DNA from 4 places in the Nocardia sp. NPDC058519 genome. Region 3 is predicted to be linked to each of the others. Evidence: riboswitches for the same ligand, from Rfam matches in the RefSeq annotation. Region 3 holds a riboswitch; each other region holds the start of a gene.
What was found. Region 3 has a riboswitch for cobalamin ahead of cobN (cobaltochelatase subunit CobN). Riboswitches for the same ligand answer to the same signal wherever they lie in the genome.
Positions count from the first base shown of each region.

Region 1: another riboswitch for cobalamin. It lies ahead of ACFWPK_RS14715 (ABC transporter substrate-binding protein); the one in region 3 lies ahead of cobN (cobaltochelatase subunit CobN).
Region 2: another riboswitch for cobalamin. It lies ahead of ACFWPK_RS21600 (CbtB-domain containing protein); the one in region 3 lies ahead of cobN (cobaltochelatase subunit CobN).
Region 4: another riboswitch for cobalamin. It lies ahead of metE (5-methyltetrahydropteroyltriglutamate--homocysteine S-methyltransferase); the one in region 3 lies ahead of cobN (cobaltochelatase subunit CobN).

Region 1 covers NZ_JBHXNK010000010.1:182,846-190,047, forward strand. The annotation lists gene ACFWPK_RS14705 (TetR/AcrR family transcriptional regulator) at 66-605, opposite strand; gene ACFWPK_RS14710 (hypothetical protein) at 685-1,296, shown strand; cobalamin riboswitch at 1,460-1,647, shown strand; gene ACFWPK_RS14715 (ABC transporter substrate-binding protein) at 1,780-2,895, shown strand; gene ACFWPK_RS14720 (FecCD family ABC transporter permease) at 2,876-3,949, shown strand; gene ACFWPK_RS14725 (ABC transporter ATP-binding protein) at 3,942-4,742, shown strand; gene ACFWPK_RS14730 (TIM barrel protein) at 4,746-6,560, shown strand; gene ACFWPK_RS14735 (ADP-ribosylation/crystallin J1) at 7,098-7,202, opposite strand, start outside.
Region 2 covers NZ_JBHXNK010000020.1:5,096-12,297, forward strand. The annotation lists gene ACFWPK_RS21565 (hypothetical protein) at 1-351, shown strand, start outside; gene radA (DNA repair protein RadA) at 447-1,847, shown strand; gene ACFWPK_RS21575 (hypothetical protein) at 2,003-2,680, opposite strand; gene ACFWPK_RS21580 (carbonic anhydrase) at 2,740-3,363, opposite strand; gene ACFWPK_RS21585 (A/G-specific adenine glycosylase) at 3,454-4,332, shown strand; gene ACFWPK_RS21590 (alpha/beta fold hydrolase) at 4,349-5,092, opposite strand; gene ACFWPK_RS21595 (antibiotic biosynthesis monooxygenase family protein) at 5,149-5,472, shown strand; cobalamin riboswitch at 5,511-5,663, shown strand; gene ACFWPK_RS21600 (CbtB-domain containing protein) at 5,698-5,898, shown strand; gene ACFWPK_RS21605 (CbtA family protein) at 5,889-6,674, shown strand; gene ACFWPK_RS21610 (hypothetical protein) at 6,711-7,163, shown strand.
Region 3 covers NZ_JBHXNK010000025.1:76,198-83,399, reverse strand. The annotation lists gene ACFWPK_RS25315 (NAD-dependent protein deacetylase) at 1-65, opposite strand, end outside; gene ACFWPK_RS25310 (hypothetical protein) at 198-653, shown strand; gene ACFWPK_RS25305 (acyl-CoA thioesterase domain-containing protein) at 687-1,526, opposite strand; gene cobN (cobaltochelatase subunit CobN) at 1,617-5,264, opposite strand; cobalamin riboswitch at 5,299-5,426, opposite strand; gene ACFWPK_RS25295 (hypothetical protein) at 5,558-6,040, opposite strand; gene ACFWPK_RS25290 (MerR family transcriptional regulator) at 6,037-7,202, opposite strand, start outside.
Region 4 covers NZ_JBHXNK010000001.1:193,623-200,824, forward strand. The annotation lists gene ACFWPK_RS00925 (DivIVA domain-containing protein) at 1-487, opposite strand, end outside; gene ACFWPK_RS00930 (GtrA family protein) at 740-1,285, shown strand; gene coaD (pantetheine-phosphate adenylyltransferase) at 1,282-1,767, opposite strand; gene rsmD (16S rRNA (guanine(966)-N(2))-methyltransferase RsmD) at 1,771-2,334, opposite strand; gene ACFWPK_RS00945 (pyruvate carboxylase) at 2,331-5,729, opposite strand; cobalamin riboswitch at 6,020-6,217, shown strand; gene metE (5-methyltetrahydropteroyltriglutamate--homocysteine S-methyltransferase) at 6,360-7,202, shown strand, end outside.

The DNA of each region.
Region 1 (7,202 bases), on a different contig from region 3:
TGATTCCCCTATATTCATAATATCAGAGATTCGTAATATGACGATCGGTGGATTGGTGAGGGGGCCTATATGTCGTCGATTGCGCCGATCAGCAGGGCTCGGGCCCTCTCGGGTGAGAGTTGGCCGATGGTGACGTGGAGGGCGAGGCCGTCGAGTAGGGCGAGGAGGGTGTCGGCGGCGGTCGTCGGGTCGGGGTGGTGGGTGATCATGGCGGCGACGTGGTCGCGGAAGCCGAGGCCGTTGGTTGCCAGGGTTTCGGCGATCTGGGGGCGGACCGAGGCGAAGGCCAGGTAGCCGATCAGGATGCGGGCGTCGGCGGCCGATTCGGGGTCGGTGGGGAGCAGTGCGGTGAGCATCTGCGGTAGGTCGGGGTCGGGGCCCGCTGCGGAGATTCGGGCGGCGATCCGGTCGGCGATGGTGGAGGTGGCGAACTCCATCATCGCTTCCTTGCTGGGGAAATAGTGCTGCACCTGGCCCGTGGAGACCCCTGCCTCGGTGGCGACATGGCGCAGACTGATCGACTCGAGGCCGTCGCGGGCGAGTAGACGCATCACCGCATCGCTGATCGTCGCGCGTCGAGAACTGTGATCCACCCGCTTCGGCATCAGCCCATCTTTTCACAATGCACTTGTATTGCTGTGCGTCACCTCTTTACAATGCGAGTGTATTGAAAAGGAGGGTCCCATGCGCCCGATCACCCAGCTCGCACGGTCTTTCGTTCGTCTCGAAGTCGACATATGGGTGAGCCTGGCGCGGGTAGCCGCCCGCCGCCCCGACACCGGCTGCGGCACGCCGATTCGGTACGCGGGTGCGGTGTCGGCGGTCATCTGGGCGTTCATCGTGGTCAGTGCCGTGGAGATCCCGGCGGTTCACCTGCTGATTCCGTGGCCCGCGGCGCGGATTGTCGCGCTGGCGCTAGGGGTCTGGGGATTGTTGTGGATGGTGGGGATGCTGGCCGCGCACCACATGTATCCACACGTGCTCACCGGCGACCTGCTACGCGTGCGCTACCTGCGCCGCGTCGCCCTCGACATCGCGCTCGCCGACATCCGGGCCGTCCGCCACGATCTGCGGGCCTACGACGGCGCGAAATCGTTGCAGCTCACCGGAACAGGCGACGAGACACTCGCCGTGATCATCGGCAGCTCGACGAACATCCGCGTCATCCTGACCGAACCCCAGACCTTCCACACTCCACAGGGCGACTTCACGGTGAGCACCGTCGCGTTCTGGGCCGACGACCCGCAGGCCGCGGTCGCGAAGATCCGCGCGGCGATGCTGGATCGAGCAGTCTGAAGGTTCACGCCTGGTCGGGCAGCGGTGCGTCGACGCGACGGACGACTTCGATCCTGTCGATGATGTCGCGGTTGAATTCGCCGAGGTCTGCCACGGGATCCGGTATTCGAGGATCGCGCGGCCACCAGCTTGCCGCACGCGCTGCTACTCGGCCCCATCGGCCGTGGGTCGAGTCGGCTAAGGTGATCGAGAAAACCGCGGTGGGAGCCAGGAAGTCGGTGTGAATCCGACACGGTCCCGCCACTGTGACCGGGGCGCGGGCCCCAACGACGACCACGGCCGAAGGGCTGGAAGGTCGGGGCCCGCGCCGATCCGGGAGTCAGGAGACTGACCTGCCGCGGACACCACCAGGGGCGCGGACCCCGAGGCGGTCATTCATCCGCGTCGTCCGGTACCGGCGAGCGGTCTGCGACTCGTGTGCCCACGAGGCACCCGCGGCGAATGCTGTTCTCGTGTCCGGTCTCCGCCGCGAGAGGAACGACCATGCCGGACACGAGATCCACCGGTGTTGTAATCACCCGCCGACGTTGGCTGACGGGCATGCTCGCCGCCGCCGCGCTGCCCGCGGTCGCGGCCTGCGGACGGGGGGATGCGGCGAATGCCGGTGCCGGACCGACGGTGACCGACCTGACAGGCCGGACCGTCGTGCTGCCCGGACCGGTACGGCGCGTCGTCACGATCCCGATGCCCGCAGCCTCGATGATGATCGCGGTGGCAGGCCGCCCCGATGTGCTGGCGGGCATGAACGCCGCATCGGCGAGCGCCATCCGCACCGGATTCCTCGGCGAGGTCTATCCGCAATTGCTGTCGGTCCGCACCGATGTGGCAGGCGCGGAGTTCGCGCCCAATGTGGAGAGCGTCCTGGCCGCCGAGCCCGATGTGGTGATCCAGTGGGGTGATCGCGGGGCCGGCATTCTCGACCCGCTCACCAACGCGGGCCTCACGGTGGTCTCGCTCACCTACGGCACGCAGGACGATCTAGAGGGTGCCGTCACGCTCTACGGCGAACTGCTCGGTGCTCAGGAGCGATCCAAGCGGATCGTCGACGGTATGCGCGCGCGGCGTACCCGGCTGACCGAACGCAGACCGACGGGCACGTCACCTTCGGTGCTGTACATGTTCGGCGATGCGGATGGTTTTCCAGTGGCAGGCGCCGGCTCGTACAACCATTTCGTCACCGAATTGGTCGGTGCCAGGAACCCGGCGGGCGCGATCGCCCAGCAGCGCGCCACCATCGGCATCGAACAACTGCTGGCCTGGGACCCTGACATCATCTTGCTGGGCAACTTCGGCCCGGCGCTGCCCGCCGATCTCTACGGCAACCCGGCGCTGGCTAGCTTGCGCGCGGTCCGGGAGCGCCGCGTCTACAAGGTGCCGCTCGGCGGCTACCGGTGGGACCCGCCGAGCCAGGAATCGCCGCTGATGTGGGAGTGGCTCGCCGGACTGGTGCGCCGCACCGGTGCGCCCGGTCTGCGTTCGGGGGTAGTGCGCGACTACGAATTCCTGTACGGCACCGCACCGAGCGCCGCGCAGCTGGACACCATCTTGCAGGTACGTGCCAACGCTGGATCGTCGGACTATGCGGATTTCGGTCGCTGAACCAGCGCGTTCCGGACTTCCGCGCCGCCGAGCTATGCGGACCCGCCGCCGCGCCGCCGCGATCGGGCTGCCCATCGCGGTGATCGCCATCGCGATCCTCGCCCTCGGCGTCGGCCGGTACTCGGTCGGCACCGGCGATGTGACCCGGATTCTGCTCGGTCAGGTGCTGCCGTTGGACCCGACCTGGTCGCAAGCCCAGGAAGCGGCTGTGCTGCGGGTCCGGCTGCCGCGGGTGGTGCTGTCGATGCTGATCGGTGCGGGTCTGGCGGTCTGCGGGGTGGTACTGCAGGCGGTGTTCGGCAATCCGATCGTGAGTTCGCAGATCATCGGCGTCTCCTCGGGTGCGTCGTTCGGCGGTGCGCTCGCGATCGTGCTCGGGCTCGGTTCGGCGGCACTGGTACTCGGCGCGTTCGGGTTCGGTCTGCTGGCGCTGGTCGCGGTATTCCTGACCAGCCGCACGCGCGGGCCCGCGCCACCGCTGACGATCGTGCTGTCCGGAATCGTGGTCGGCGCGTTCTTCTCCGCGCTGGTCTCCCTGCTGACCTACCTCGCCGACCCCTACGGTGAATTGCAGTCCATCGTGTTCTGGCTGCTCGGCAGTCTCGCCACCGCGACCTACGGCAAGGTGGCGATCGCGGCCGTGCCCGTCCTGCTCGGTGGCGCGTTGATCTATGCCCTGCGATGGCGGATCAATCTGCTCTCCCTCGGCGACAACGACGCGGCCACCCTCGGCGTGCACCCCGCCCGGTTGCGCTGGACGTTGCTGGTCGCGGTGGCCGCCATCGTGGCGGGCGCGGTCGCGGTGAGCGGGGTCATCGGGTGGGTGGGGCTGGTCGTCCCGCATCTGGCGCGGTTGTGGGTCGGCCCTGACCATCGGGTGCTGATCCCGGTGAGTATCGCTCTCGGAGCCGCCTATCTGACGGTGATCGACACGGTCACCCGCAATCTCGGGGCCGCCGAGATACCGCTGGGAGTGCTGACGGCTCTCATCGGCGCGCCGGTCTTCCTGGTCCTGCTACAACGCAGCCGTCGACGGATGTGGTCCGATGACTGAGGGCGCGGACCTGATGCTCGACGGACTCGGATTCACCCACGATCGACAGGGGGAGTGGCTGTTCCGTGCGGTCGACTGTCGCTGCCGGGCTGGCGAGGTCCTCGCGGTCCTCGGACCGAACGGCCGGGGCAAGTCGACGCTGTTGCAGTGTGTCACGGGCCTGACCGCACCCACGGAGGGGCGCGTGCGCGCGGATGGTCCGATCGGGTTCGTCCCGCAGAGCCATCGATCCACGTTCGCCTACTCCGTGTTCGACATGGTGCTGATGGGCCGGGCGCGCCACCTGCGCGTGCTGGCCGTGCCGGGGCGCCGTGATCGCGAGATCGCGCTGGCGGCGCTGGATCGCGTCGGCCTCGCCGAGCTCGCCGACCGTGACTATCCCGGTCTCAGCGGCGGGGAACGCCAGCTCGTGCTCATCGCGCGGATGATCGCCGCGCAGAGCGCGATCTGCGTCCTCGACGAACCCGCGTCCGCCCTCGATCTGCACAATCAGGGGCGGATTCTGCGGTTGCTGCGCGAGCTGGCCGATGAGGGCCGTGCGGTGGTGCTGACCACCCACCATCCCGATCACGCGATGGAGATCGCCGATACCGCGATGCTGATGTTCGGCGGCACCGACGTCAGGACCGGCCCGGTCGCCGAGCTGCTCACCGGCGAGACGGTCAGCGCGCTCTACGACGTGCGGGCGCATTCGCTGATGCTCGACACCGGCCCGGATACCGCGCCGCGCCGGGTGATCGTCACCAGATACGACCGGCCGAACCACACCACCGAAACCGCTGAGAGGGCCTGATCCGTGCCATCCGAACTCGAACTCGCCTGCACTGTCCGACCATGGGCGCAGTTCACCTTGCCGCGAGCGCTGGCCGGGATTCGGGCGGCCGGATACACCGCGGTGGCACTGCCGGTGCACGGGGTGACCGAGGTGATCACCCCGGACACCTCGCCCGCGGCAGCGGCCGAGATCGGCGCGGTGATCGCCGACCACGGGCTCCGGGTGGTGATGCTCGCGCACGCCGCCGATCTTGACCGCGGTGACACGAACGCGCAGGTGACGCTGCGACGACAGCTCGATCATTGTGCGCGCCTCGGCGTCTCGACCCTGGTCGATATGGGGTGCGCCGAACCCGCGCACGCGGATCGCTATCTCCGCATGATGGCCGCCGCCGCGCCGTATGCCGAAGCACACGGCGTGACCATCGCCGTCAAACCGCACGGCGGGCTCACCCGGACCGCCGCCGACACCAGGGCGGTGGTCGAGCGGGTCGGTCATCGAGCGTTCCTGATCTGCTGGGATCCGGGCAATCTGGTGCACTACGGCGGCGAACCACCCGAGCGAGGACTCGCCGAGGCGGCGCCCTACATCCACGCAGTCGGGGTGCGTGACCATCCCGCGCGCCGCTCGCACCGGGCCGTCACCGGCGCCATGCCGCCGCCGATCACACCGGGCGACGGCATCGTCGACTTCGCCGAACTGTTCCGCGTGCTGGCAGCGCACGGTTTCACCGGACCGAGCGCTGTCGAGAGCGTGACCAAGCTGGGCACGCCGGACGAACTCGACACCGAGGCACGGCGGGCCCGCCTCAACGTCATCGACGCGATGGCGGGCCGCACGCCGAGCCGCCCGCAGCCCGAACCCGTTGTGCCAGGACGTGACTCATGCTCGCTCGTGGCCCGCTCGGTTGACGAGGATCCGATCGGCACCGCCCGCTCGTTCGACCGCTTCCTCATGCTCGAGCTGCCATTGCCATGGCCGCCGGGCATGGGCACGCCGGTCTGGGAGACCGACCGGGTGCCCGCGCCGCTGCGCGCTGCCCTGCGGTCCGCGACCCGTTGGGTGCAGGAGCGCGGACTCACCATGAAAACCTTTGCCGCGGCGCCCGACCCGGAGTACTCCGCGCCTGGATTGATGCGCGTCATCCGATTCGACCGGCGCCCCGGTGCGGCGGCAGCCCTGGAACGCATCGAACACCACCTGCCCGTCGACCGGGCGCCCGCACTGATCGCCGCGATGTTCGACGACGATCAGGACCAGCTTGCCGACTTCGCCCGCTACCGCGTCCACGACGAGCACCGCGATCTCGTCGTCTGCACCCATGCCTCGGTGGACTCCTGCTGCGGAACCCGCGGCTACCCCTTCTACGAGCACCTGCGCCGCCACCCGGCCGGCATCGGCAACGTCAGGGTATGGCGAATCAGCAGCTTCGGCGGCCACCGCTTCGCGCCAACCCTGGTCGATTTCCCCGAGGGCCGATACTGGGGAAATCTGGACCAGCACCAGATCTCGTGCCTCGTCGACCGCACCGGCCATCCCGCCGACTTGATGAGCTCCTATCGTGGCTGGTCGGCGCTGCGTGACCCGCACGAGCAGGTGATCGAGCGAGAGCTCCTACGCGAGTACGGCTGGGACTGGATCACACATGAGCTCAGCCTCGAGCCCCGCACCGGCACCCAGTACCGCGCCACCGCACACGATGTTTTGTCGGGCAGTACGCACCGGCATCTCGTCGAGGTACGCTCGCTAGGCACGCGCCCGATCCTCGTGGGCTGCGACCGAACTGCAGGGGAGCGACCGCACTACACCGCCACTCTCATCGCAGCGGGGCGGTAGGCGACCGACGGGGCGAAGCGGCGCGGTTCGCGGACCCCGACATGGCGGGTGGTGTCACCCAGTGGAAACTGACAGGCTCGGCGGTGTCGGAGTATTGACGCCGGGGTGGAGTCGAACCGGATGGGCACCGCCAATTCCTTTGCGGTGTTGACAGATTTGGCCGCCGTGTAGGTGTAGACCCCGAACACCGTGTCGGCGGGTGCTGTGGGGTGCCTTCACCGTGAGGGTGGCCGTGAAACTGCCGTCATCCGCGAGTGGAACCCATTGCTTACGCACGGTCCGATGGAAATCGAGAGGCACTCGGGGAATCTGGTCCAGTGCGCCTTCGCTGAGCACACACTGTGCTACCGCCCAATGAACCGAGCAGGACGACCGTGGTATCGCCCCCGGAGCCGACCTGACCGCGCAGAACGCATAAGGGCATCCTAACTCGTGTGGGAAATCCATCTCGCCGGGGAGTTGTCCGGGTGGGAACCTCCGCATGGACGCCGAGTCGGGCCGGAGGTCGCCGGTCGTCGGACCGAGCGGTCGAACCGTTCACGCGTGGTCGGGCAGCGGTGCGTCGTCAGGGAAGCGGCGGACGACCTCGATCGCGCCGACGATGTTGCGGTTGAATTCGTCGAGATCCTCTGCGGGGATCCA
Region 2 (7,202 bases), on a different contig from region 3:
CAGCAGACCGTGGTCGTCGGCACGGGCGAGACCAAGCCCGCCGCGGCCGACGATCACCACGGCACCACCACGGCGGCGCCGACCACCACGGCCGCGCCGACAACTGCCGCGCCGACAACTGCCGCAGCCGGCCAGGACACCCCGTCGATCGATCCGGTGAAGAACCCGGCCACGATCGAGATCACCGGCCTGTCCAAGGACATCGTGCCCGGCCTGACCTACAACGTCACCTTCAACTTCAAGGACGCGGGCACCGTGCAGGTGGCCGTCCCGGTCGACGCCGCCGCGGTCGCGCGCATCGAGAACGAGAAGTCCGGCCCCGCGCCCGAGGGTGCGGGCGGCGGTCACTGAGACCAGCAGTGCGCAAGAGCCGTCGCGAACTTCGCGGCGGCTCTTCTCTTTGTGTCGGTTCTCTTTGTGTCGGTCCTGCTCCGTAGGGTGCGCCTGTGGCCAAGACCAAAGCAGTCTTCCGGTGCTCCGCGTGCACGCACGAGGTGTCCAAATGGGTGGGTAAGTGCCCCGATTGTGGCGCCTGGGGAACAGTGAACGAGGTGGCCGTTTCGGCGTCCACGGCGGCCCCTGGGCGCCGGGCGATGCTGCCCAGTACAGCGGCGGCACCGCTGTCGCAGATCGACGCCAAGGTCACGCAGGCGCGGTCGACGGGGGTGAGCGAGCTCGATCGGGTACTCGGGGGCGGTGTGGTGCCTGGGTCGGTGGTCCTGCTGTCGGGTGAGCCGGGTGTCGGCAAGTCGACGCTGCTGCTCGAGGTCGCGTTCCGGTGGGCGGCGGCGCGCGAGGAGACCGCGCTGTACGTCACCGCCGAGGAATCGGCCGGACAGGTGCGGTTGCGGGCCGATCGGACCGGCGCGGTGCACGACCGGGTGTACCTTGCGGCCGAATCGGATCTGTCGATCGTGCTCGGGCATGTGGAGCAGGTGCGGCCGTCGCTGCTGGTGGTGGACTCGGTGCAGACCATGCTGGCGCCGGAGGTGGACGGTGTGATCGGCGGTGTCACCCAGGTGCGCGCGGTCACCGCTGCGCTGACCTCGCTGGCCAAGGCGACCGGGATCGCGGTGCTGCTGGTCGGCCACGTCACCAAGGACGGGAATGTGGCGGGCCCGCGCACGCTCGAGCACCTGGTGGACGTGGTGCTGCAGTTCGAGGGTGACAAGAACTCGTCGCTGCGGATGGTTCGCGGCATCAAGAACCGCTTCGGTAGCGCCGACGAGGTGGGCTGCTTCGAACTGCACGACGACGGCATCGCCTGCGTCGACGATCCGTCCGGGCTGTTCCTGCACCACCGCACCGACACCGTCCCAGGAACCGCGGTGACCGTCGCGATGGACGGCAAACGGCCGCTGGTGGCCGAGGTGCAGGGGCTGACCGTCAAGACCGAGATTCCGCAGCCGCGCCGGGCCGTGAGCGGGCTGGACTACAACCGCGTCGCCATGGTGCTCGCGGTGCTACAGAGCCGAGGACGGGTCTTCCTCGGCAAGCACGATGTGTACGCGGCGACCGTCGGCGGCATGCGCTTGCTGGAGCCGACGGCCGATCTGGCCATCGCGTTGGCCATCGCGTCCGCCGAGGCCGATATCGCGCTGCCCGCGGGCTGGGTGATTCTCGGCGAGGTCGGTTTGGCGGGTGAGGTCCGCAAGGTCACCGGGCTCGGCAGGCGCCTGGCCGAAGCCGAGCGTTTGGGGTTCACCACCGCTCTCGTTCCCCCCGGTTCGGAGAAAACCAAGACCGGGACGATGCGTATCCACGAGGTCGGGGATCTGCGCTCGGCCCTTCGATTGGCAGAACTCCGCAAATCCCGCGCACCCCGCGAGATGGTGGCCGTGGAATAACTCCGGCAACCGCCCGATTCGGCGCCGATCATCTATTACCCCGGCAATGTCCATTGACGGCGTGGCCGATCCTGCGAACACTGCAAATCAACCCATCTTGAACATGTGACCTATGGCGCACCCGCACAATGCCACCGACGTGCGGGAACGCGGCATCAAGAGGCGAGGTTGAAGGGCTCCGCGGCGCTGCGAACGGCACCGAGCTGGGCGACGACCATGTACGCGCCCGCCGGCACCTGCAGGCGGTCGCCCGCGCACTGCGGCTGCGAGGTGGTGCCGAACCAGGTGCCCTTGTACGAGAGTTGTTCACCGGCCTTGAGCGTCTTCAGTTCCGCCGGGTCGTCCTGGTTGCAGTCGTTGCTCGCCCAGAGCCTGCGCTGCCCGTCGAGGGTGTAGACGAGGAACTGTGGACCCGCCCCGAGGTCGCGCGAGCAGGCCGCCGACGAGATGTTGGTGATCACGGTGCCGAACGCGGGCTGGTCGCCGACTCGGTAGGTCGGCTGGCCGACTGTCACCTTCAGCGCCAGCGACTGATCCGGGCACGGCTGTGCCGCCGGCTGGGCGGCGGCACTCGCTGTCGTGGTCGGCGGGGCAGACCCGCTGCTGGGTGTACTCGACGCGCTAGTCGGAGTCGAGCTCGTCTCGGACGCGCTCGACTCCGCCGACGTGGTGGTACTCGCGGCCGCGTTATCGGCCCCACCCGAATCCCCGCCGCGCGCGACCATGGTGACGAGCCAGATCACGATCGCGAGCGCGACGATGATGACGCCGATCGCGAGTGCACGGCGGCGCCAGTAGATCTCCGGTGACAGCGGTCCATTCGGTTCCAGCACGCCTCAACGGTAAGCGCAGCGCGCAGGGGCGCGCTCGATGACCTCGGCGTGTCGGCGGTTCAGGCCATCTCGCCGATATTGCCGACGGTGCGCCGCAGCTGCGCGCGACCGTCTTCGAGCTGGTAGGTGACGCTCGCGATAGCCAGCTGACCAGCGGCAACACGCTGGGCGATGATCATCGAACGCTGCATGAGCAGCTTGCTGGTCTCCTCCACGTGGCGCGCCTCTAGGTCGTCGACCGTGTTGAGTCCTTCGCGGCGTCCGAGCAGGATCGACGGCGTCACCCGCTCGACCACGCTGCGAATGAACCCACCGGGCACCTCGCCGCCGTCGAGCGCGTCGATGGTGGCCTTCACGGCACCGCAGCTGTCGTGACCGAGCACGACGATCAGGGGCACATTGAGCACCTCGACGCCGTATTCGATCGAGCCGAGCACCGAACTGTCCACGACGTGGCCCGCTGTGCGCACCACGAACATGTCGCCGAGCCCCTGGTCGAAGATCAGTTCGGCGGCGACGCGGGAATCACCGCAGCCGAACAGGATCGCGTGGGGGTTTTGGCCTTTGACGAGTTTGGCTCGGTCGGCGGCACCCTGGCTAGGATGCTGCAGAGTGTCATTGACGAAGCGCTCATTGCCTTCACGCAACGACTTCCAGGCACTTATCGGATTCGAACCAGGCATACCGACCATTGTGCACATGCCCTCGGTTACCAGCGAGTCCGCCACGTTACGCGTCGGCAAAGAGCGCCTGGCCGAGAGAAAACGAGAACGGTGAGTATCGACGCGGAATCCCTGCTCAGCTGGTTCGGCGACACGGCGCGGGCACTGCCGTGGCGCGAGCCGGAGGCGACCGCATGGCACATCCTGATGAGCGAGATCATGCTGCAGCAGACGCCCGTGGTGCGGGTGGAGCCGATCTGGCGCGAATGGGTGGCGCGCTGGCCGGTGCCGTCGGCGATGGCGGCGTCGTCGCAAGCGGAGGTGCTGCGGGCGTGGGGCAAGTTGGGGTATCCGCGGCGGGCGTTGCGGTTGCACGAGTGCGCGCGGGTGTTGTCGGCCGAGCACGGTGATGTGGTCCCCGCCGATGTCGACGTGCTGCTGAGCCTGCCGGGAATCGGCGCCTATACCGCCCGCGCGGTGGCCTGTTTCGCCTACGGCCAGCGAGTTCCCGTGGTGGACACCAATGTTCGGCGCGTTGTCGCGCGTGCGGTGCACGGCCGGGAGCCGGGCAACCCGTCCGCGCGCGATCTCGCCGAGACCGAAGCCCTGCTGCCGATCCCGGTGCCGCGAGCCGCGACCTTCTCGGCGGCCCTGATGGAACTGGGCGCTTTGGTCTGCACTGCCCGCAATCCAGACTGCGCAGGCTGCCCGCTGCCGACCTGTGCCTGGGTCGCGGCGGGCAAACCCGCCGCCGAAGTGGCACGCAAGGTGCAGAAGTACGAGGGCACCGATCGTCAGGCCCGTGGGCGGCTGCTCGATGTGCTGCGCGACGCGTCAGGCCCGGTCGAGCGGATCCGCCTCGACCTGGCATGGACCCGGGATCCGGGTCAGCGCGCGCGGGCGCTGGATTCGTTGCTGGTCGACGGGCTGATCGAGCAGACCGATGACGGGCTGTTCGCGCTCGCGGGCGAAGGAAGCACCGCCGGGTAGCAGGACGCCGACCGGCTCACCTCGTGACGCGTCGCAGGAACCGGCCGACGTGTTCGCGGTAGGCCTCGGGTTGTTCGTCGTGCACCAGATGCCCGGCCCCTTCGATGCGCACGTACTCCGCATCGGAAACCACCTCGGCCATCGTCAGCATCTGGCCCGGCGGCGTGATGGTGTGCTCGCCTTCGATGAGCAGCGCGGGCACCCGCAGCGACTTCCACTCGGTCCAGAAGTCGCGCGTGCCCCACTCTTCGGAGATCGCGCGGAAGGTGTCCACCTCGCCGTGCAGTCGGTAGCCGTCCGGCGCCGCGGTGAACGCGCGCAGGAAGTAGGTGCCCGCGACCGGGCCGAAGTAGTCGAGCACCGCCTGCTCGTCGGCGAACGGTTGCGGCCAGGAGTGGATCAGCTCGGCCCAGTGGGCGGCGGTGCGGCCGGTGAAATCGGGGGCGATGTCCTCGACGACGATCGCGCGCACCCGCTCGGGATAGGTCGCCGCGAAGACCCAACCGTGGATCGCGCCCATCGAATGCCCGACGATCACCATCGGTTCGGTGATCGCGGCGGTGCGCTCGGCCAGGTCGGCCACGAACGCCTCCGTCGTGAGCTCGGCGGGGGTCGGCCGACCGTGCCCGGCCGCATCGACGGCGTAGATGTGCCCGTATCCGCGCAACCACGGCACCTGGTCGGCCCAGGTCCGCGCACTGCCCATCAACCCGTGCAACAGCAGGATCGGGACGCCGGACCCACCTTCGTCGTTCAACACCCTGCCGATTGTGCCCCAGAGCGGGATGTTTCCCGAGCGGTCGTATTGTCGGCTCCATGGCTGTTGTGAAGATCAATGCGATCGAAGTTCCCGAGGGCGCGGGCCCCGAGTTGGAGAAGCGGTTCGCCGCGCGCGCGGGCGCGGTGGAGAACTCCCCCGGTTTCCTCGGCTTCCAGTTGCTGCGCCCGGTCGCCGGCGACAACCGGTATTTCGTGGTGACGCAATGGGATTCGGAGGAATCGTTCGCCGCGTGGCGTGACGGTCCGGCCCGCGCGGCGCACGCCGGAAACGGTGGCGACGGCGAGCGTCCCAAGCCGGTGTCGACGGGTGCCTCGCTGCTCGAGTTCGAGGTCGTTCTCGAAGTGCCCGCGAAGGCCTGACAGCGGCGTTTCCGCTGGACATGCGGTTGCGCGTATTGACGTGGGTGGCTCGCGGCTGTCACAGTTCGAGGGAACATCCGCGAGGGTGCGCGGTAATCCGGTGTGAATCCGGAGCGGTCGCGCCACTGTATCCAAGTACCGGGTCCCCGGTGCCGGAGAGCCAGACACCGGCACCTTCGCGCCACACTTCAACCGTGGGACGCGTATCCCTAGAGGAGGACTCGAATGGCTATCGCGCATTCACCCAGCCGGTCTACCGGCCTCGACACCCTGGCAACCGTGCTCGTCACGGTCGGCGTCGTCCTGCTTGCACTGCTCGCCCTGTACCTGGTCGGTTTCGACCAGGGGGCCGTCTCGCGTAGCGGGATGTTCCTGCACGAGCTGATGCACGACGGACGTCACCTGCTGGGTGTTCCGTGCCACTGATCGGATCACTCAAGACCCTGCTGTTGCGCGGCCTGCTGGCCGGCCTGATCGCCGGCCTGCTGGCCGCGACAGTGGGCTACTTCGTCGGCGAGCCCCAGGTGGACGCCGCGATCGCCATCGAAGAAGCCGCGGCCGCTCCGGCCGAACACGGCCACGAAGCCGCGGAACCGCAGGGCCATTCCCACGGCGACGAGGAAGAGCCGCTGGTCAGCCGGTCGGGCCAGAAGGCGGGCCAGTTCCTCGCGCTCGGCTTGGCCGGGATGGCGTTCGGCGCGTTGTTCGCGTCGGCGGTGAATGTGGCGCGCAGGTTCACCACATTGTCCGGGCCCCAGTTGTCACTGACCTCAGCGGTTCTCGCGTGGGCGGCGATCGTCGCGGTGCCGTTCTTCAAGTATCCGGCCAATCCGCCCGCGGTCGGCGATCCGGAAACCATCAACGAACGCACCTGGCTGTGGGTCGCGGCCGTCGTCCTCGGCCTGCTGGCCGTCGCGGCAGCCGTCGCGGCCTACCGCGCGCTCGCCGCGTCGGACACGTTGCGGCTCATCGCCGGGGTCGGCGCGTTCGTCGTGGTCACCACGGTCGGCTACGTGCTGCTGCCCGGCGTGAACGAGGTGGCCGACGACTTCCCCGCCACCCTGCTGTGGAATTTCCGGGTGGCCTCGCTGGCCGAAACCACCACGCTGTGGGTGAGTTTGGGGCTGGCGTTCGCCGCGCTCACGGAATTCGCTTCGCGGCGTAGCACTGCGGTAGTGGACAAGGTTCCTACCGCAGGGTGATCCTCGCGAGCAGTGGAGAACGGCAGTGTCGGTGTCATGACCGGCACTGCCTTTCTTGTTTCCACCAGTCGTCCGCGCGCCGTGCATGTCGCGTTCGGCGGGCTCATCACCGCGCTCGCCGCCGGCGTTGCCGAGGGACTGTTGCGCGCCGTCCGTGGTGGCGACGAATTCGGGGCCACCGCAACGGGTTTGCTACCCCGGCTCGCCATCTACCTGGCCGTGGCCGGGGTCGCGCTGTACATGCTGAACGGCAGCCGGGTGGCCCGCGCGCTGCTGACCGTCGGCATCGGCGTGGTCGGCCTGGTCTCGCTGATCATCGAGCCGCTGGCGGTCGTGTTGTCCACCGACGACTACACGACGCTGTTCGACGGTATGTCGCCCAGCTCGATCGTGCTGGCGGGCTGCCGAACCGTCCACATCCTGGCGGTCGTCATCGCGATCCCCGCCATGTACACCCCGGCCGCCCACCGCTGGTTCACCCAGCGCTGAGCCACTGGTGCACAACGGCCGTGCGGCCAGGACTTTGGT
Region 3 (7,202 bases):
GTGCGGCGCCCGCTCAGCAGCTCGGCCGCGCGTTCCACCGCGTCGGTGGTGTCGACATCCACCATGGATCCACTCTACGAGTGGAGCGGCGCCGCGTTGTGCGCGGGACGAACACGCCGGGGCCGAGTTGCGTGCGGTGGCCGCGCGGCGACATGATGTTTCATCCGCCCGGCATCGACCGCTGCAGAGGAAAACCTATGTCCGACACCGACGAGCACGGCCGCACCGCGCTCAATGCCGCGGTCGACGGGACCATCATCGCCGTCCGGCGGATGTTCTATGTCCTCGGCGACGAGATCGACCGCACCGAGGGTCCGATCGAATTCACCTTCCACAACGGTTCGACCCTGCTCTTCGACGCCGGTGTCGACGGTGCGGAACTGCGCATCGGCGGGGCGCCGTGGCGGGACCCGTTCGAGCCACTGGTCGACCCGGTGAATATCGAGTACGTCGCCAACTCCGGCAAGTACACCGCTTTCGACGTCACCGACGAGGCACCCTACGACGAGCTCGCGGGCCGCCGTGTCGACGCGGTCTCGGTGGTGCCACTGGCCGACGGACGCCCCCGCGCGGCCACCCTCTACCTGGGCACGGGCATGGTGAAGGCGGAGTCGATCGCCGACGAACTCATCGTGACACTGATTTCCGCGTAGTTCGCCGGTGCCGGCATTCACCGGACTTACGGGCTACCTGAGCGCGTCCGCCGCGAACGACTCCGACAGCTCGTCGATGACGTCGCCGCGGATCTGCCTGCGTTCGTTGGCCAAGGCGGTGGTCGTGCAGATGCCGAACGCACCCTGCTCGTCGTAGAGCACCGCGGCACCCGCCGCGATCCCGTCGTCGCTGAGGTGACTCTCCGCCTCGATACCCATGTCGTCGCCGACGGGCATGCGCGAGAACGTGATCGACACATCGGTATTGATGAAACCGATTCCCTCGGTGCCCCAGTTGGTGACCAGACTGGTCTGCTCGCCGGTCATCGCGGCGTAGCAGAACGGGGACGACCGCTCCCCCGCGACGACCGGGATATTGCGCATCCACTTACGTTTGCGCGTGTCGTTCTGGTGTTCGGTCATATTCGCCGACCAGCCCTGCCCGTCACTGCCGAACAGGTGCATCGCCTCGTCGATGGTGGCCAGCACATTAGGCGGCGGCAGCGGACGATCCCGATCGGGGCGCCAGACATCGCCCGGCGGTTGGGTCGAACGCTTGAGCAGCAGCGCGCTGCCACGGGCGACGATCTCGCTGTCGGCGCGCACGACTATCGCCACCGAACGGACCCGTTTGCCGTCACGCACCAGCTCGCTGGCGACCGTCAGCGGCACGGCGGGAACCGGACGGTGCAGGTCGACGGTCAAACGCGCCGGGCTGAACCCGTCTGCGCAATAGCCCGCTTCCACTTCGCGCGCCATCAACCCGCACACCGGCGGACCGGACAGCGTGCTGGGCGACCACAGGCTCAGCGAGTACCGCATCGGCGTGAAGACGCCGTCCGCATGCGTGAAGTAACCCAGGGAGATACTCATCGTGACCCTTTCGCTGCGTGTGCCGGGCGGGATCGCGACGGCACACCATTCCTCACACTAGAACGTGTTGCAGTTTTGCGGCAAGTCGAGTCACTCCAGCTCACCCTCGGTTTCCAGGTAGACCTGGCGCAGCTTGTCCAGCGTCTCCTGCTCAGGGTGCTCCCACAGCTTGCGCTCGGCCGCTTCCAGGAGCCGTTCGGCGATGCCGTGCAGCGCCCATGGGTTGGACTGCTCCATGAACTTGCGGTTCACATCGTCGAAAACGTAACTCTCCGAAAGCTTCTCGTACATCCAGTCGGCGACGACATTGGTGGTCGCGTCATAACCGAACAGGTAGTCGACGGTGGCCGCCATCTCGAACGCGCCCTTGTACCCGTGGCGGCGCATCGCCTCGAGCCAGCGCGGGTTCACCACGCGGGCACGGAAGACCCGCGCGGTCTCCTCCGACAGCGTGCGGGTGCGCACAGCATCGGGGCGGGTGGAATCGCCGATGTAGGCCTCGGGGTTCTTGCCGGTCAGCGCGCGGACGGTCGCGACCATGCCGCCGTGGTACTGGAAGTAGTCGTCGGAGTCGGCGATGTCGTGTTCGCGGGTGTCGGTGTTCTTGGCGGCGACTGCGATGCGCTTGTAGGCGGTGCGCATATCGTCGGCGGCGGGGGCGCCGTCGAGGTCGCGACCGTAGGCGTAGCCACCCCAGGTGGTGTAGACCTGCGCGAGGTCGTCGTCGGTGCGCCAGCTCTTGGAGTCGATGAGCTGCAGGAGGCCGGCGCCATAGGTGCCGGGCTTGGAGCCGAAGATGCGGGTGGTGGCGCGGCGGGCATCGCCGTGTTCGGCCAGGTCCGACTGACTGTGCGCGCGAACGTAATTCGATTCCGCGGGCTCGTCCAGATCGGCGACCAGGCGGACCGCGTCGTCCAGGAGAGCCAGGACGTGCGGGAAGGCGTCACGGAAGAAGCCGGAGATGCGGACGGTCACGTCGATGCGGGGACGGGCCAGTTCGTCCAGGGAGATGACCTCGAGCGAGGTGACGCGGCGGCTGGCCTCGTCCCACACCGGCCGAACACCCAGCAGCGCGAAGACTTCCGCGATGTCGTCGCCGGAGGTGCGCATCGCCGACGTACCCCACACCGACAGCCCGACCGACTTCGGGTACTCGCCGTGATCGGCCAGGTACCGGGCGAGCAGCGATTCCGCCATCGCCTGACCGGTCTCCCAGGCCAGCCGCGAGGGGACGGCCTTGGGGTCGACGGAGTAGAAATTGCGGCCGGTGGGCAGCACGTTGATCAGACCGCGCAGGGGGGATCCGCTGGGGCCCGCGGGAATGAAACCGCCGTTGAGGGCGTGCAGGACGCGGGCGATCTCGATGCGGGTTTCGCGCAGGCGGGGCACGACCTCGGTCGCGGCGAACCGCAGGACGGTCCGCACCGCGTCGAGGCGGGTGGTCTCGTCCGCCGAGACCGTGCGGTCGGCCTCTCCCCCGGCGAGAATCGCGGTGGCGAAGTCGTTCACGAGCGTGTCGACCGCGTCCGCCGACCAGTCCGTCGCCTGCAATGCGCCGAGGAGTTCACGGGCGCGGGCTTCCACCACGTCGACGCGTTCGCGGGATTCGTCACCGGCTTCGCTCAGGCCCAACGCTTCTCGCAGGCCGGGCACGTTCTGTTCGCCGCCCCACAGCTGACGGGCACGCAGCATGGCCAGCACCAGGTCGAGTTCCATGTCGCCCTCAGGCGCCTGCCCGAGAATGTGCAGGCCGTCGCGGATCTGGACGTCCTTGATCTCGCACAGCCAGCCGTCGACGTGCAGGAGCATGTCGTCGAAGACATCTTCTTCGGGGCGTTCGGCGAGGCCGAGGTCGTGGTCCATCTTGGCCGCGCGCATCAGGGTCCAGATCTGCTGGCGGATGGCGGGCAGTTTGGCCGGGTCGAGGGCGGAGATATTGGCGTGCTCGTCGAGCAGCTGCTCCAAACGAGAGATGTCGCCGTAGGTTTCGGCGCGCGCCATCGGCGGGATCAGGTGGTCGACGAGGGTGGCGTGGGCGCGACGCTTGGCCTGGGTGCCCTCGCCCGGATCGTTGACCAGGAACGGGTAGATCAGCGGCAGGTCGCCCAGCGCCGCGTCGGTGCCGCAGGAAGCCGACATACCGAGGGTCTTGCCCGGCAGCCACTCCAGGTTGCCGTGCTTGCCCAGGTGCACCATCGCGTCGGCGCCGAAACCGTCGGGCGCGGACAACCAGCGGTAGGCGGCGAGATAGTGGTGGCTGGGCGGCAGATCGGGGTCGTGGTAGATGGCGACGGGGTTCTCGCCGAACCCGCGAGGCGGCTGCACCATCAGCACCACATTGCCGAAACGCAGTGCGGCGATGACGATCTCACCCTTGGGATCGGCCGACCGGTCGACGTAGAGTTCGCCTGGCGGCGGCCCCCATGCCTCGACGACGGCCTCGCGCAGGTCCGCGGGCAGGGACTCGAACCAGCGGGTGTAGGTGGCGGCGCCGATGCGGATCGGGTTGCCCTCCAGCTGTTCGGCGCTCAACCACTCCGGATCCTGGCCGCCTGCGGCGATCAGCGCGTGGATCAGCGCGTCACCGTCGCGTTCCACCAGGCCGGGGATCTCATCGATATCGCCGAGATCGTAACCGGCGGTGCGCAATTCGGTGAGCAGGCGGATCGCACTCGCCGGCGTATCGAGGCCGACGGCATTGCCGATGCGGGCGTGCTTGGTCGGATAGGCCGACAGCATGATCGCGATCCGCTTGTCGGCGGCCGGGATGTGGCGCAGGCGGGCGTGGCGCACGGCGATGCCCGCCACGCGGGCGCAGCGTTCGGGATCGGGGACATACGCCGACAGCCCGTCGGCGTCGAATTCCTTGAAGGAGAACGGCACCGTGATGATGCGGCCGTCGAATTCAGGCACCGCGACCTGCGTCGCCACATCGAGCGGCGAGAGGCCGTCGTCGTTGGCTTCCCACTGCGCGCGACCACTGGTCAGGCACAGGCCCTGCAGGATCGGCACATCGAGGGCGGCGAGCGCGGCCACATCCCACGCTTCGTCGTCCCCACCGGCCGACGCGGTCGCGGGCTTGCTGCCACCCGCCGCGAGGACGGTCACCACGAGGGCGTCGGCACGGCCGAGCAGGGTGAGGAGTTCGGCTTCGGCGGTGCGCAGCGAGGCGGCGTAGACCGGGAGCGGACGTGCACCCTTGGCCTCGATCGCCTTGCACAGTGCCTCGACGTAGGCGGTGTTGCCCGCGAGGTGCTGGGCGCGGTAGTAGACGACGGCGACGGTCGGGGCGTGCGGTTCGAGGATTCGCGGGGACCGATCGAGCTCGCCCCAGGTGGGCAGTTGCGCGGGTGGTTCGAATCCGTGGCCCGTCAGCAACACCGTGTCGGACAGGAAATTGTGCAGCTGGAGCAGGTTCTCGGCCCCGCCCGCGGCGAGGTAGTTGTGCGCGTCGGCCGCGACGCCGACCGGCACCGTCGAGTATTCCATCAGCTCGGCGTCGGGCGCGATCTCGCCGCCGAGCGCCACCATCGGCACCCCGCTCGCCCGAATCGCGTCGAGGCCCTCTTCCCACGCGCGCTTGCCGCCGAGGATCCGCACGATCACCAGGTCGGCGCCGTCGAGCAGACCCGGCAGATCCTCCACCAGCAGCCGGGCGGGATTGCCCCAGCGGTACTCGGCGCCGCTCGCGCGAGCGCTCAGCAGATCGGTGTCGGAGGTGGACAGCAGCAGGATCACAGGGTGAGACCTTCCTCGGGTTACGCGCCCATCGGGGTTTGCGGTGCTCGCCGGAGAGGGTCTGGCTGTTCACAGTGGCGCGACCGCACCGGATTTCCACCGGTTTCCTCGTCGCCCGCCGAGCAAGACGATGCTACTGGGCCCGTCCCGCCCGCAACTTTCCAGCCCGCTCCCCGCGGCTGGACAATCGATCATCAGGCAATGGCGCGAGCATCATTCGAGAGCCTCTCTACGCCGCGGCCTGATGATCTTGATCCTTGGGTTGCGCTGCGCAGAGGTGGCGGCGGTCGGTGTCAGTGGGTGGGTCGGCGGGTGGTGTCACCGGCGGCGATCGCAGCGGCGACCTCGGTGACGGCGCCGCGGATGAGCGCGCCGTAGTCGTCGTCCGGGAGTATGTCGAGGCGTTCGCGGGCTGCTTCGACGTGGTGGGTCGCGGCGGGGAAAGCACCGAGGCGGCGGAAGTTGTCGGCGAGGTTCAGGTGCAGGGAGGGGTAGAAGCCGACCACCTGGATCCCCGCGTGGTAGCTGTTCAGGCGGGTGTCGGTGAGGGCGTCGGCGGCGTCGAGGGCTCGGACATCCCAGACGAGGGCTTCGGCCGGGTCGTCGTAGGTGTCGGCCAAGTAGTGGGCCAGGGTGCAGCGGTGCAGCGGGTCACCGGCGGGACCGATGTCGGCCCAGACTTCGAGCAGGGCGGTGCGGGCGTGATCGGGGTCGCCGATTCGGAAGTCGTTGACGCCCTGGGTGATTCGGGTCATGATCGGGTCGACGGCGGTCATCGTGAGGTCTCCTCGGTGGGTTCGGGTTTGCACGGCATGGCGAGGGTCGACGAGTCGCCGTCATCGGCGGAACGGACCAGGACGGGCATGTCCGCAGCGATGAGGTCGAGCATCACGTCGGCACCGACCGCGCCTGCGATGGCCGGGTAGAGGGTGGTGACGGCGAAGTGGATGGCCATCGAGGGGCCGGTGATCTCGGCGGCAAGGGATCGTCGAGTGACGCAGAGGTGATCGGCCTCGTGCGTGGCAGGCTCGGCGTTCGCAGGTCTGTCCGCAGCGGCGGGCCGTGCGGTGGTGCCGTCGGCTGTGATGGACACCGTGTTCGGTGGGTACACGTGCAGTGCCACCGTGGATGAACCGGCGTTTTCCAGCGCGTGGAGCAGATCCGCACGGGCGAGCACGACTCTTGTACTGACCGGGGGCAGCGCCGCCAGCATTTCTCGATAGTTCGGAAAATCCTCGGCCGAACGGCGGCAGTGGCGGCGGGCAGGATCGCCGTTCGCGCCGAGCCCGACGCCCGACGCTCCGTGGCTGACATCGCCGTCGACGCGGCCCGAGAACGCTTCGAGATCCCTTTCGCCGGGCTGTTCGCCGCGGCCTCGCGCGGCGGAACGCACGGCACCGCCGGAAACCACAGCTGCCGTGGCGAATTCGATACCTGATGCGGTCGCGACGACAGCCACGGAATACTGTCGGCGCAGCCAGGACACGGTCGATCGAAGGTCGTCGGCCGCGATGGTGGCTGTCCATGGCAGTGTGGCCCTGCATGTCGTGCGCAGCGTGCGGGTCGCCAGTCGGTAGCGGTCCGTTGCGGTGAGGGTCAACTCCTGCGCGCCCGCTTCGAAGAGAATCGTGTCCAGTACCCGCCTGGCCGGATCGGTGAGCGTGGCGGTCGCGACCTGGTCGACCGCGGCCGCGAGCGCGGGTCCGCTCACCCACACGGCGTCGGACGCCGGGTCGTCGCCTCGGCGCGGAGCGTGCCCAGTGTCCGCCCGGCCTGCCGGGTCGGGGTTGCTCGGCGACGCCCGGCCGACTCGCAGGGCCGCACGGGCGGCGGTCGCGGCGGTGCGGATCTCGGCCGAGCGACGGTCCATAGCGGCCAGGTGCTCGTCTACGAGGCCCGCCGTATCGGCTGGGTCGGCGAGGACCGCGGCGACGGCCG
Region 4 (7,202 bases), on a different contig from region 3:
CGACCGAGCGCTCGTACGAGGCCTTGCCCGCGTCGATGGCCCGGTCGGCGTCGATCTGGGCGCGGCCGGTGAGCTCGTCGTATTCGGCGTTGCCCTCGGCCACGACCTGATCGGCCTCGGCCTGGGCCGAAGTCACCAGGCGGTCGGCATGGGCGGTGGCCTCGGCGACCATCCGGTCGGCGTGGTCCTTGGCGTCGGCGAGGATGCGATCGGCCTCGGCGCGGGCCTTGTCGATGGTGGTGCGCGCCTGCTCGTTGGCCGTGGTGACCGTCGTTTCGGCGCCGCTGCGGGCATCGCCGACGATCTTGTCGCGGTGATCGAGCACGTCCTGGGCATCGTCGAGTTCACCGGGCAGTGCGTCGCGGACGTCGTCGAGAAGTTCGAGGACATCGCCGCGCGGCACGATGCAGCTGCGGGTCGGCGGGATGCCGCGCGCCTCTTCGACGATGGCGACCAGTTCGTCGAGTGCTTCGAATACGCGATACATGCTCACTACCCTCCTGCGGACTCACGGCGAAACCACTACCGCCGACGCCCAGTGTGCCTGTCGTCGGCAGCTGTGCCGAATGTCGTCGCGGTGTGTCGCGACAGTGTCCTAGATCGCACAGATATCAAGTGGAGTGCGGCCCTCCACTTCGGCTACCATCGGTAGGCACGACAACGCCGTCCGCCGGGAAGCACCGCAACCTTTTCGCTGTTGTACTCCTCGACGTCTGTTCATTTGGGATCGGAGTCGAACATGACCCTCCTGGAAACTCCTAGGAGTCCGGTGTCGCACGTGGCGGGCATGTTCACTCCTTGGACCGGTCCGTTCCCCGTGGTGACGCCGAGTGAAGTCGCACCCGCGCTGCGCCCGCAGCTCGAGGGCGCGCTCACCTACCTGCGCGGCGACCGCGCCCTGCCCCAGCTCTTCCGATTCGCCCTCGTCGGCGGGTCGAGCAATATCGCCTATGTGCTGCTGTTCTTCGCGATGCACGGCATCGGCCCGCTGGTCGCCAATGTGGCCGGATCGGTGGTCAGCACCGTCATCGCCAACGAATTCCACCGTCAGCTCACCTTCCATGCCACCGACCGGGTCACCTGGTTCACCGCGCAGTGGGAAGGTGGCGGGATCGCGTTGATCGGACTCGCGATCACGACCGCGTGCTTGGCCGGACTGGATTTCTGGGCGCCCGGTTTGGGTGACATCACGCAGGCGCTGACGGTCCTCGCCATCACCGCCGCAGTCGGCGGCATGCGCTTCCTCGCACTGAGAGGCTTGTTCCGCCTCCCCGCGACCAGCTAGCCCTTTCGTTCGGCGAGGCGGTCCAGCAGACGCTTGTGGACCGCAGGCGGGAGCATGTCGCTCACGTCGCCGCCGTAGGCCGCGACTTCTTTGACCAAGGAACTGGACAGGAAGCTCAGCGACGGGTTGGTCGCGATGAAGAAGGTGTCGACGCCGGCCAGTTTGTGGTTCATCTGGGCCATTTGGAGCTCGTAGCCGAAGTCGCCCGCGTCACGCAGACCCTTGACGATCGCGCTGATGCCTTCCTGCTTGGCGAAATCGACCGTCAGACCCTGCCAGGACGCGACGCGCACGTTCGGCAGGTGCGAGACCGACTCGCGCAGGAGCTCCATGCGCTCCTCGACGGTGAACATCCCCTGCTTCTTGGGGTTCACATTGACGGTGATGATCACCTCGTCGAACTGCGCGGCCGCGCGAGCGAACACGTCGAGGTGACCGTTGGTGACCGGGTCGAAGGAGCCGGGGCACAGTGCTGCAGCCATAGCTCAGACGCTAGCACCGAACTCGGCGAACTCGACTCTGGTCTCCCCGTACTTGCGCGCCTTCAGCGCCACAAAGCCAGCGGGCCAGGTGATTTCGGGTGAACGACTCGACCGCTCCACCACCACCAGCGCCTCCGGGGCGAGCCAGCCGTTGCTCGCCAGGGCGGTGAGGTCGGCGATCACGTCCTCGGTGCTCACCTCGTAGGGCGGATCCGAGAACACCACGTCGTAGGCCCGCGGCGCGGCGTGCTTCAGCAGCGAGGACACACTGCCGAGCCGCAGTTCCGCGCCGGGCAGACCCAGCTCGGCGATATTGGCGCGCACCACCTCGGCCGCCTTGCGGTCGGATTCGACCAGCAACGCGCGCTCGGCTCCGCGCGAGAGCGCTTCCAAGCCCAGCGCACCCGAGCCCGCGTACAGGTCGAGGACCAGCGTCCCGTCCAGATCGAGGCGCGCGTCGATCGCGCTGAACAGGGCTTCACGCACCCGATCGGAGGTAGGCCGGGTGCCGGCGGGCGGCACCTTCAAGCGCCGCCCGCCCGCCACACCCGCGACGATGCGTGTCATTCCGACTCGCGCGCGACCAGTTCCACCAGCAGGTCGCCGCCCTCGACCTGGGCCACCTTGGTGGTCGCGATCCGGCCGACCACGCCACCGCGCGGCGCGGTGATGGCCGCTTCCATCTTCATCGCCTCGATGGTGCCGACGGTGTCACCGGCGTGGATCTCGTCGCCTTCGGACACCGCGAGAGTGACCACACCGGCGAACGGTGCCGCGATGTGACCGGCGTTGTTCTTGTCGGCCTTCTCGGCCGCCGGCACCTCGGAGGCGACGGACCGGTCACGCACCGCGACCGGGCGCAACTGCCCGTTCATGATGCACATCACCGTGCGCATGCCCTTCTCGTCGGGCTCGGAGATCGCCTCGAGGCCGATGAGCAGGGTGACACCCTTCTCCAGCTGCACGCGGTGTTCCTCGCCGCGGCGAAGGCCGTAGAAGAACTGGTTCTCCGACAGGCCGGTGGTGTCGCCGTACTTCTCGCGATGGGAGTTGAACTCGGCGGTCGGGCCGGGGAACAGCAGCCGGTTCAGCGTTTCGCGGCGCTGCGCGGACGAGCCGTCGAGTGCCTTCTGGTCGGCCGGGTTCAGCGGGGTCTCGGGCTTGGGTTCGTTGCGCCCGGCCAGTGCCTTGCTGCGGAACGGCTCCGGCCAGCCGCCCGCGGGGGTGCCGAGTTCGCCACGCAGGAAGCCGATCACCGAATCGGGGATGTCGTAGCGGCCCGGATCGGCGGCGAAGTCCTCGATGTCGACACCGGTGCCGACCAGGGCGAGCGCGAGGTCACCGACGACCTTCGACGACGGGGTCACCTTGACCAGGCGGCCCAGCAGCCGGTCGGCGGCCGCGTACTTGGCCTCGACCTCTTCGAACCGGTCGCCCAAGCCGAGCGCGATCGCCTGCTGACGCAGGTTCGACAGCTGACCACCCGGGATCTCGTGGGTGTACACGCGACCGGTCGGCGCGGGCAGACCCGACTCGAACGGCGCGTAGACCTTGCGCAGCGCCTCCCAGTACGGCTCCAGATCGCACACGTTCTGCAGGTTCAGACCGGTGTCGTGCTCGGTGTGCGCGGTGGCGGCCACGATCGCCGACAGCGCGGGCTGGCTCGTGGTGCCCGCCATGGCCGCCGACGCGCCGTCGACCGCGTCGGCACCGGCCTGCCAGGCCGCCAAGTAGGTGGCCAGCTGGCCGCCGGGGGTGTCGTGGGTGTGCACGTGCACCGGCAGATCGAAGTTACTACGCAGTGCGGTAACGAGTTTCGCGGCCGCGGGTGCACGCAGCAGACCGGCCATGTCCTTGATCGCGAGAACATGCGCGCCCGCGTCGACGATCTGTTCGGCCAGCTTCAGGTAGTAGTCGAGGGTGTAGAGCGACTCGTTCGGGTCGAGCAGGTCACCGGTGTAGGACAGGGCGACTTCGGCTATGGCAGTACCGGTTTCGCGGACCGCGTCGATCGCCGGACGCATCTGGTCGACATTGTTGAGGGCGTCGAAGATACGGAAGATATCGATACCGGTCGTGGCGGCTTCGGAAACGAAAGCGCGGGTGACCTGTTCGGGGTAGGGCGTGTAGCCGACGGTGTTGCGGCCGCGCAGCAGCATCTGCAGGCAGATGTTCGGCACGGCTTCACGCAAGGCCGCCAAGCGTTCCCACGGGTCCTCGTGCAGGAACCGCAGTGCCACATCGTAAGTCGCGCCGCCCCATGCCTCGATCGAGAGCAGCTCCGGGGTCAGCCGCGCGACGTGGCCCGCCACGCCGAGCAGACCGTTGGTGCGCACGCGGGTGGCCAGCAGCGACTGGTGCGCGTCACGGAAGGTGGTGTCGGTGACGCCGAGCGCCTTCTGTTCGCGCAGGGCCCGCGCGAAACCCTCCGGCCCGAGGGTGAGCAGTCGCTGGCGCGAACCGTCCGGCGGCGGCAGCGTCAGGTCGACGGCGGGCAGCTTGTCGTAGGGGTACACCGTGGTCGGGCGGTCGCCGTTGGGCTTGTTGACGGTGACGTCGGCCAGATAGGTCAGGATCTTGGTGCCACGGTCGGCCGAGCCGCGCGAGGTGAGCAGCTCGGGACGCTCGTCGATGAACGAGGTGGTCACCCGGCCCGCCTGGAAATCGGGATCGTCGAGCACCGAGAGCAGGAACGGGATGTTGGTCGTCACGCCACGAATACGGAATTCGGCCAGCGCGCGCTGGGCGCGCGCGGCGGCGGCGGGTAGATCGCGACCACGGCAGGTGAGCTTGACCAGCATCGAGTCGAAGTAGGCGCCGATCTCCGCGCCCAGGTTCGCGCCGCCGTCGAGACGGATGCCCGCGCCGCCCGGCGTGCGGTAGGCGGTGATGCGGCCGGTGTCGGGGCGGAACCCGTTGGCCGGGTCCTCGGTGGTGATGCGGCACTGCAGCGCGGCGCCACGGATCTGCACCGTCTCCTGACTCAGGCCCAGGTCCGCGAGGCTCTCACCGGCAGCGATCCGTAGCTGCGACTGCACCAGGTCGACATCGGTGATCTCCTCGGTGACCGTGTGCTCCACCTGGATACGCGGGTTCATCTCGATGAACACGTGGTTGCCGCGCTCGTCGAGCAGGAACTCCACAGTGCCCGCGTTGATGTAGCCGATCTGGCGGGCGAACGCCACCGCGTCGGCGCAGATCCGCTCGCGCAGTTCAGGAGACAGATTCGGGGCGGGCGCGAGCTCGATCACCTTCTGATGACGACGCTGCAGCGAACAATCCCGCTCGAACAAATGCATCATATTGCCGTGCTGATCAGCCAGGATCTGCACCTCGATGTGGCGCGGGTTCACCACCGCCTGCTCGAGGAACACCGTCGGATCACCGAACGCCGACTCCGCCTCACGCGACGCCGCCTCGATCGACTCACGCAACTGCTCGGGCGTAGCGACCCGGCGCATGCCACGACCACCACCACCGGCGACAGCCTTGACGAAGATCGGATATTCGAGTTCGGCCGAGGCGGTGAGCAATTCGTCGATATCGGCCGAGGGCTCGCTGGACTTCAGCGTCGGCAGCCCGGCCGCCTTGGCCGCGGCGATCGCCGTGGCCTTGTTGCCCGCCATCTCGAGGATCTTGGCGGTGGGTCCGATGAAGGTGATGCCCGCGGCGGCACAGGCCGCGGCGAGGTCGGGGTTCTCCGACAGGAATCCGTAGCCGGGGTAGATCGCGTCGGCGCCGGCGGCCACCGCGGCGTCGATGATCGCCTCGATCGACAGATACGCCCGAACCGGGTGACCCTCTTCACCGATCTGATATGACTCGGCCGCCTTCAGGCGATGGACGGAATTGCGATCCTCGTACGGGAACACCGCGACCGTTCCGATGCCGAGTTCGTAGGCCGCGCGGAAGGCACGGATAGCGATCTCACCACGATTTGCGACCAAGACTTTCGAGAACATTGGCCTACGGTACCCGGCCGCGAGCCGGGGCCGGACACGCAAGGTGGCTTCGCAGCATTCTTCACACCGCACACCCGCCTACCTGCGAAGTTGCGTTCATCAGGCCGTCACATCTCACCGCGAGGAGCGGTCAGCGGTGCGCGTGGACAATGTGGGCGCAACCGCAGGTCACGGCACTGTTCGCCACCGGGCGGTGCCCCGGGCCCCCGTTGAGGGCCTATGCTGGGGGCGCAGCTGGTTCGCCTGCGCGGTGGAAGAGTCGGAGCCCCGACCTCCCGCGTAGGCGTCGAAACCCGGGTGCGGATCATGTTCCGCACCGGGTGAGAGGGAACCCGGTGAGAATCCGGGACTGTCCCGCAGCGGTGAGCAGGAACGACCGCCGTCATCAGCACTGGGCATCATGCCTGGGAAGCGACGGCCAGTAGGTCGGTCGATCACACGACCGGTGCCCGCGAGTCCGAAGACCTGCCGACTGTGCCGGATACGCCGTATCCGGCGGCCACCGCCTCGTGGATCGGGCGCGCGGACCACCGATGCCGACCCGTCGTACCGTTCGCGACATGGTCCGGCCGGGTGGCGTGTGCCCGCGAAAAGGCGACGGCTCTCCCTGCACGACACTGGAGAATCTCCGTGACTGTTTCACACACACCGTTCACCGCAACGGTTCTCGGCCTTCCGCGAGTGGGCCCGAACCGGGAACTCAAGCGCGCCACCGAGTCCTACTGGGCCGGCCGTGCCGATGCCGCGCACCTGCACGCGGTCGGCCGTCAGCTTCGTCGCGCCCAGCTCACCGAACTGGCCGCGGCGGGACTGGATTCGGTGCCGGTGGGCACCTTCTCCTACTACGACCAGATGCTCGATGCCGCTGAACTGCTCGGCGCACTGCCGCCGCGGGTGGCCGGGATCGCCGACCCGCTCGACCGCTATTTCGCGGCCGCGCGTGGCACCGACACGGTCGCTCCGCTGGAGATGACCAAGTGGTTCGACACCAACTACCACTACCTGGTGCCCGAAATCGACGCGGCCACCACCTTTTCGCTGCATCCCGGCAAGCTGCTGACCGAACTCGACGAGGCGATCGAACTCGGTGTCCCCGCACGTCCGGTGGTGATCGGTCCGATCACCTTCCTGAAGCTGGCCAAGGCCGCCGACGGCGCCGCGCTGGAGCGGCTGCCCGAACTGCTGCCGCTGTACCTCGACCTGCTGGCCCAGCTGGCGGATGCGGGCGCGCAATGGGTGCAGATCGATGAACCGGTGCTGGTCACCGACCTGACCGAGGCGGAGATCGCCCTGGTCGGCCAGACCTACAGCGCGCTGTCTGCCGCGCAGAACCGGCCCGCGATCCTGGTCGCCACCTACTTCGGGCACCCCGACGCCGCTCTGGCGGCGCTGGCCGAGACCGCGATCGAGGGTGTCGCGCTCGATTTCACCGCGGGCTCCGATATCTCGGCGGTCGCGGCGCTGCCCGCCCTT